2 linked regions of the Planctomyces sp. SH-PL14 genome follow. The protein of the gene in region 1 interacts with the protein of each later gene in a pairwise test. Links are inferred from orthologs where the notes say so. Each region holds a gene or a part of one and is shown on either strand. Other genes may lie near its edges. The genes, in order: dnaX and dnaE.

Evidence for each region.
Region 2: the proteins of dnaX (region 1) and dnaE interact in binary tests that used the Escherichia coli proteins (3 or more experiments, as listed by UniProt). The link is inferred for Planctomyces sp. SH-PL14 from one-to-one orthologs.

The regions. Positions count from the first base shown.
Region 1 is NZ_CP011270.1:534,381-537,563, forward strand. Bases 72-2,943 are described here. They hold dnaX (DNA polymerase III subunit gamma/tau), read right to left. Parts: upstream 2,496-2,943; coding sequence 648-2,495; downstream 72-647. Other genes in these bases: recR (recombination mediator RecR), read right to left, coding at 72-245; VT03_RS02255 (YbaB/EbfC family nucleoid-associated protein), read right to left, coding at 282-629. Outside these bases: more of recR, read right to left, coding at 1-71; VT03_RS33125 (BPL-N domain-containing protein), read left to right, coding at 3,160-3,183. UniProt on the Escherichia coli protein: Part of the beta sliding clamp loading complex, which hydrolyzes ATP to load the beta clamp onto primed DNA to form the DNA replication pre-initiation complex.
Region 2 is NZ_CP011270.1:1,769,051-1,773,683, forward strand. Bases 163-4,484 are described here. They hold dnaE (DNA polymerase III subunit alpha), read left to right. Parts: upstream 163-540; coding sequence 541-4,284; downstream 4,285-4,484. UniProt on the Escherichia coli protein: DNA polymerase III is a complex, multichain enzyme responsible for most of the replicative synthesis in bacteria. This DNA polymerase also exhibits 3' to 5' exonuclease activity. The alpha chain is the DNA polymerase catalytic subunit.

The sequences.
Region 1 (3,183 bases):
CAGACGGTGCACAGTTCCTGGTCGGTGAGGTTGAAGCAGATCGTGCAGCGGCGGATCGACTGCTTGACCTCGCGGATCGCCTCCGCCAGCCGCATCGCCTCGGGAGTCGTGGCGCTGATGATGTAGTTCGCCAGCCGCTCCGCGCTCTTGCGGCCGATTCCCGGCAGCGCGGCAAACTCATTGATGAGCCGGCCGACGGCGGGGCCGAACGGGTGCTGTTCCGGCGGGAAGGTTTTGACGGGCATGGGGCGGAGCCTCTCCGAGGCGGGGACGCGCGGGCCTCAGGAGCCGAGTCCAAGCTGGGACATCGCCTGCTGGAGGGCAGCGTTGTCTCCCCCCATCACCCCCGACATCTCGCGGGTGGCGGCCTCCTTGGCCTTGGCGACGGCGTCGTTGACCGCCTCGCTGATCGCGGTCTCCATCCGGTCCGATCCGTTGGCGAGGGCGGCCGGAGCGACCCGGCAGCCGACCAGCTGGTGGTCACCGGTCATCTCGACCGTCACGAGGCCGTCGGCGGAGGTCCCTGAGACGCGAAGCGTGGCGAGCTTCTGCTTCATCTCGGACATCCGCGACTGCATGTCCCCCATCTGCTTCATCAGCTGGGCGATATTTCCGAGTCCCTTGAACATCGGCGATTTCCTCTCGTTCTACTCCTCCGGATCGGCGTTCGCGTCACCGGAATCGCTTCCTTCGATCGCCGTCGCGCCGGAATATTCCCGGACGTCGACGACGGTCGCGTTCAGGATCGCGACTGCCTGCTGAACAAAAACATCCCCTTCCACGCTGGTGGGGCGTCTCCGTTCGGCCATGGCCGGCTTGGCTGCGACGGGGGCCGCCGGAGCGGTCACCGAGGCGTCCTCGCTAATCCTTATCTGGACAGGAGTTCCGGCCAATTCATCGATGTACTGCTGAAGGCGTTTCAGGTTTTCCGCCTTCGCACAGTACATCCGAGAGAAACCATAGCTCTTCGGGAACCGCAAATCTAGAGAATTTGGCCCAGTAATTGCAGCAAACGTGGCATTCTTCAGGTGAGAGGCCATCACCTCGGGCAATCTGGTGAGCAATTCTCCTGCGAAAGTTGCCATTGTGCCGGCTGACAGCGCAATCTGAGCTCCAGGCGCGCAATCTGCTCCTTCAGGTTCCGGCTCCGGCGCGGAACGCGATGCTGAAGGAGGGGGAGCCACGGGCGTTGCTGGAGGCGGAGGGACCGCTGGAGCCGTCACTGCAGGGGGGTGTTCAGCCCCGTTTTTTTTTTCGTCCGGGCGCGGAGCGGCCGGACTCGCCGGGGGCATCCGCGGCGGCATTGCTGGACGCGGGGCGGTCCCCGGTGAGGGGGGCGTTGCCGGGCGGGAGGCGGGAGCCGGGCCACCGACCTGGCTCAACGGCGTGAGTTCCGCCAGGAGCGTCATCCGGATCAGGGCCAGTTCCAGCAGGGAACGGGCGTAGTTGACCCGCTGCATGCGATTCTTCGCTTCGGCCAGGATCTGCATCGCCGCGCTGGCGGTCGACACCGCCCAGCGTCCGGCCTGCTCGCGGAGGGCATCCCGGACGCGTTCCGAGACCGCCAGGAGCGGCACCTCGTCCGCGCCGACGGACACGACGATCAGGTCCCGCAGGTAGTTCAGGAGCTGGTCGCTGAAGACCCCCAGCTCGACGCCGACTTCCGCCGCATTGTGGAGCCGCGACAGTACGCCGGGCCGGTCGCTGCGGATGACGGCGTCGATGAGGTCGATGATCCGCTCGTCCGGGGCGGTCCCGAGCAGCCGGTGGACGTCCTCCGCCTGAACCCGTTCGCTGCCGAACGCGAGGAGCTGGTCGAACAGGGACTGGCTGTCCCGCATCGATCCGGCGGCGCGGCGGGCGACGAGTTCCAGGGCTTCCTCGTCGACGACGCGGCCTTCCGCCTCCGCGATCTCCCGCAGGCGGCCCATGATCCGGTCGGTGGCGATCGTTCCGAAGTCGAACCGCTGGCAGCGGGAAAGGATCGTGTCCGGGACCTTGTTGGGCTCGGTGGTGCAGAAGATGAATTTGACGTTCGGCGGGGGCTCTTCCAGCGTCTTGAGGAGGGCGTTGAAGGCCTCCTTGGTGAGCATGTGGACTTCGTCGATGATGTAGACTTTGTAGGGCGACCGCATCGACCGGACGTTGACGTTGGCCCGGAGCTGGCGGATGTCGTCGATCCCGCGGTTCGAGGCGCCGTCGATTTCGAGGACGTCGACGTCGCTCCCGGCCGCGATCGAGGTGCAGACTTCGCACTGGTTGCAGGGGACGCCGTCGACGGCGTTGGGGCAGTTCAGGGCCTTGGCGAAGATGCGGGCGGTGGAGGTCTTGCCGACGCCGCGGGCGCCGGTGAAGAGGTAGGCGTGGGCGACGCGTTGCTGGCGGATGGCGTTACGGAGGGACTGTCCGACGTGTCCCTGTCCGACCACTTCGTCGAAGGTCTGGGGTCGGAAGCGGCGGGCGAGGACGGTGTATTGGGGTTGGCGGTCGGTCACGAGCAAGTCTCTCCGGACGCGGACGCCGGGCGGTGGCCGGGCGGTCCAATCCGGTATTCTCGCGACTCCCGCCGAAAGCAACCAGCGTCCCGCCAGAGCCGACGGAGTCCGGGGTGTGTTGGCTGGATTGTGGCCGGGTGGTGTGGCGTATCATCGAACGGATCAAACCGGGTCCAGGGGCACCCTGGTGGGGAGTGCAGAGGGGCAACGCCCCTTTGCCCGCCGGAGGCCTGGCCGTCGAGAGATGTCTGAAGGAGTCCGTGTCCAAACGCGGACACTGCGTCGGATGCCCCCTCACCAACCCGCGGGGATTCCAGGCCGAGCGGTGAGTCCTCAACGCCGGTTCCACAAAGGGGACATCCGTTGCGTACCACGGTTCCTCATGGAAGTGCCTCCGGCGGCAAGGGGTTGCCCCCTTGACCCCGGCTGCCGTGGCACATTGGGTTTGAGCTATCACGCCGTGCCGGCAAGGACGCGGTTCGAGACACCCGAATCAGGCTCACTCCTCGACCAGCCACCATCCGGCGAACGCCCCCTGTCCACCAGAGGCCCAACCGCCAAGCCCCACTGGACCCAGCCGCGATATCCGGCCTCGGATGAGATTCGCGTTAACATCAACACCCCGCCACTTGCCCCGGTCCAAACCCTCCGTCACGCTCCCCGGATGGACTTTCTCAACCGCCCCGCT
Region 2 (4,633 bases), 1.2 Mb from region 1 along the record:
GACGCCCATAGCTCAAACCCAACGTGCCACGGCCGCCTGGGGTCAAGGGGGCCACGCCCCCTTGCCGCCGGAGGCATTTTCGATGGGGAACCGTGGTCAGCAACGGATGTCCCCTTTGTGGTACGAGCTATGAGGACTCCCTCAATCCACACCGCCGGCGATGCAATCCCCGCGGGTTGGTGAGGGGGCATACGGCACCGTGTCCGCGTTTGGACACGAGCTCCTTCAGACATCTTCCGACGAGAGGGCCTCCGGCGGGCAAGAGGGCGTTGCCCCCTTGCATCCCCCACCAGGGTGCCCCTGGACCCGGTTTATGAGCCCGAAGCTACGCCACGTCGCCCGGCCACCATCCAGCGAACGCACCCATGTCGACGCCGTCCATCTACCCTAACCCGCGACATCCACGGCCATTGCGCCGCTCCCCGTCAAAACCGCTCGGAGCCGGGCCGCAGCGCCGATCAGATCTGGTACAATCCCGGTTTCACTCCGGCGCGAATCAGTCGCGCTGTTCCCCGCCATCCCCTCCGCTCGCACGGATTCATGAGCGATCTCGCGACCCCCGCAGCCGAGGCTGCCCCGGTGCGGCCCTTCGCCCACCTTCACTGCCACACCCACTACTCCCTCCTCGACGGGGCCAGCAAAATCCCCGACCTCGTCAAGAAGGTCAAAGAGCTGGGGATGGACTCGTGCGCCATCACGGACCACGGGAACCTGTACGGCGCACTCGAGTTCTACACCAAGTGCAAGGACGGCGGCGTCAACCCGATCCTGGGGTACGAGGCCTACATCGCCCCCGGCCACCGCACGGACCGCAGCGCGTCGCGGATGAAGGACGCCACGTTCCACCTCACGCTCCTCGCCATGAACGCGACGGGCTTCAAGAACCTCTCGCGGATGGCCTCCAAGGCCTACCTCGAAGGGTTCTACTACAAGCCCCGCATCGACAAGGAACTGCTCCAGCAATACCACGAAGGGGTCATCTGCCTCTCGGGCTGCGCCTCGAGCGAACTCTCGCGACTCCTCCTGGGTGGCGAGAAGGAAAAGGCCGAATCGCTCGTGAAGTGGTACGTCGACCTCTTCGGCGACCGCTTCTACATGGAGATCCAGGACGGCGGCGTCGAGATCCAGCAGTCCTGTGCTGAAGCGACGATCGAACTCGCCGATCGCATGGGGCTGCCGCTCGTCGCCACGAACGACGCGCACTACCTCTGCCAGACCGACGCGTCGATGCACGACGTGCTCTTGTGTGTGAACACAAAAGCCCGCGTCACCGACGAAAACCGGATGAAGATCAACACCGATCAGCTCTTCATCCGTTCTCCCGAGCAGATGTACGCCGCCTTCCCGAACCGGGCCGAGGCGGTCGCCCGCTCGCAGGAGATCGCGAACCGCTGCAACATCGAGCTCGACCTCAAGACCCGGCACTACCCGGTCTTCACCCCGCCGCCGCCGCTGACCGACAAGGACTATCTCCGGCAGGTCGCCTACGACGGCATGAAGTGGCGGTACGGAGAGAACCCCGAGCAGAAGTTCGTGGACCGGCTCGAGTTCGAGCTCGGCGTCATCAACAAGATGGGGTACGCCAGCTACTTCCTCATCGTGTGGGACTTCGCCCGGTTCGCCCGCTCGCAGGGGATCCCCTGCACGGCCCGCGGAAGCGCCTGCGGGGCGATCGTCGCCTACCTGCTGGGGATCAGCGACGTCTGCCCCATCGAGTACGACCTGCTGTTCGAACGGTTCCTCGATCCGAGCCGGACCGAGGCGCCCGATATCGATATGGACTTCTGCCGGGACCGGCGGGAAATGGTCCTGAACTACGTCAAGGAGAAGTACGGCGTCGACAACGTGGCCCAGATCGGGACGTTCGGCACGCTGAAGGCGAAGGCGGCGATTCGCGACGTCGCCCGCGCGCTCGGGGTCGACCTCAAGCGGGCGGACGAAGTCGCCAAGATGATCCCCGAAACCCTCAACATCAAGATCACGGAGGCGATCGAGGAGAATCCGGAACTCAAGCAGCAGTACCAGGCCGATCCGCAGACGAAGGAGCTCGTCGACTTCGCGATCGCCATGGAAGGTCTCGCCAAGAGCGCCGGCACCCACGCGGCCGGCGTGGTCATCGCCGACCAGCCGCTCATCGAGTATGTCCCGCTCCAGAAACTCTCGGGCAAAGAGGACATCCTCACGCAGTGGACGGAAGTCGAGAAGGCGGGCCTTCTCAAGATGGATTTTCTTGGGCTGCGAAACCTCTCGATCCTCGACAAAGCCGTCCAGAACGTAAAGAAGCACCGCGGCGTCGACATCGTCCCGAAGGACCTGCCGCTCGACGACAAGCCGACCTTCGCCCTCCTCCAGCGCGGGGAAACGAAGGGGATCTTCCAGCTCGAGTCCGGCGGGATGCGGGACCTGCTGACGAAGATGAAGCCCGACAAGTTCGCGGACATCATCGCCACGTCGGCCCTCTATCGCCCCGGCCCCCTGGAAGGGGGGATGGTCATGACCTACGTGAACGTCAAGCACGGCCGCGAGCCGGTGCCGACCGTTCACCCGATCGTCGACGGCGTCCTGGACGAGACCTACGGGGTCATGGTCTACCAGGAACAGGTCATGCGGATCCTGAACCGCCTGGGAGGGGTCGAGCTCGCCAAGTCGTACCAGTGCATTAAGGCGATCTCGAAGAAGAAGTACGACATCATCGCCAAGTACAAGGAGCAGTTCCTGGAAGGCGCCGAGAAGAACGGCATGCCCCGCCAGCAGGCGGACGACATCTTCTCGCTGATCGAGAAGTTCGCCGGCTACGGCTTCAACAAGTCGCACTCCACGGCTTATGGGGCGATCGCTTACCAGACCGCCTATCTCAAGGCGCACTACCCGCAGGAGTTCATGGCCGCGCTCCTCTCGTGCGGCATGGAGTCGAGCGAGCGGATCGCGGAACACACCGACGACTGCCGCCGGATGCAGATCGAGATCGTCCCCCCGGACGTCAACCTCAGCGGCGTCGAGTTCACGGTCGTCGTCGAGGAAGTCCCAATCGCACCCGAAGGGGACGGGAAGGCTAAGAAGAAGAAAGCCGCCGATCCGAACGAGCCGGTCCCGACGAAGACGGTCCGCCGGGTCGCCTTCGGCATGGGCGCCATCCGCGGCGTTGGCGAAGGGGCCGTCAGGGCGATCATGGAGGAACGGGAGCGGAGCGGGGTGTTCAAAGACATCTTCGATCTCTGCGAACGAATCGACGGCAAGGTCCTGAACAAGGGGGCGCTGGAACTGCTCGTGAAGGCCGGGGCCCTCGATTCGTTCGGCCCCAACCGCGCCCAGCACATCATGGCGGTCGACCGCGCCATGCAGGCCGCATCGTCGAAGCAGCGGGACAAAGCCCGCGGCCAGAAGAACCTGTTCGAATTCGGCGGTGGCGGCGGCGGATCCAAGACTGCCGAAGCGGCCCCGCCCGACCTCTCGCTCCCGCCTGCGGACGACTGGAACTACAGCCAGAAGCTCGCCTTCGAGAAGGAAGTCATCGGCTTCTACCTGACCTCGCATCCGCTCAACGAGTTCTCGGAGCAGCTCCAGGCGTTCACGCAGAACCAGGTCAAGGATCTGCGGGACATCGGGGACGGCAAGGACGTCCTGATCGGCGGCATGGTCTCCTCGATCAAGAAGGCGGCCACCAAGAAGCCGAGCCGCAACGGCCACAGCAAGTACATCAACTTCGACCTGGAAGACCCCACGGGGGTCGTCCGCTGCATCCAGTGGCCGGACGATTTTGCGAGGGAAGGGGACAAGGTCGTCCCGGAGGCGATCCTCCTCGTCCGGGGCCGGGTCGACCTCCGCAGCCGCGAGCCGAACATCATCGTCAACAAGGTGATGACGCTCGAGCAGGCGGAGCGGGAGTTCACGAAGCAGATCCTGATCAAGCTCCGCCGCGGCTACCACACCGAAGACGACATGCGCCGCATCCGCGATACGCTCGCCGGCCACCCGGGCAAAACGCCGGTGGTCCTCGTCATCGAGACCTGGGAAGACAAGCCAGTCAAACCGCTCTCCGTCCAGAACGGAAATGGCAACGGCAACGGCTCGCACACCGCGGAAGCGAACGGGACGAACGGCCAGACCGCCCACACCGACGTGATCCGCAGCTACCTCCGCTGCTATCTGACCACCTCGGCCACGGTCGCCGCCAGCCAGCCGCTCAAAGACAGCCTGATCAACCTCCTCGGCCCGAAGGGTTTTCTCTTTCAGGCCAGCCAGCAGAACGGCAAAAGCTCGGAGTCGAGCGGCAACGGCCATTGAGGTCGCAATTCGTAGGCTGGGTCAAGACCCAGCAAAACCCGCCCTCGCTATCGAGAGACGCCGCCCATGAGGACGTACCGTCGAAGCTGCGAGGGCCGGCTCGACTTTTTACCGTTGTCACGCATGAGCGGCGTCCAATCCTGACGACGGATCTTGGCCGCGAGTCATTACGTCTCGCCATACGCCACGTTCGAGAGAGACATCCCTTCCGAATTGAGGCCATCGTCCTCCTGCCGGATCACAGGGGCGACGCAGCGCAGTCGGCGAAATAGATCGCATTGTCATTCCACCGACGGACGCACCGCTCTGGCGAACACGCGGCCCCATGTTCGCTCAGACGGCGGCCGCT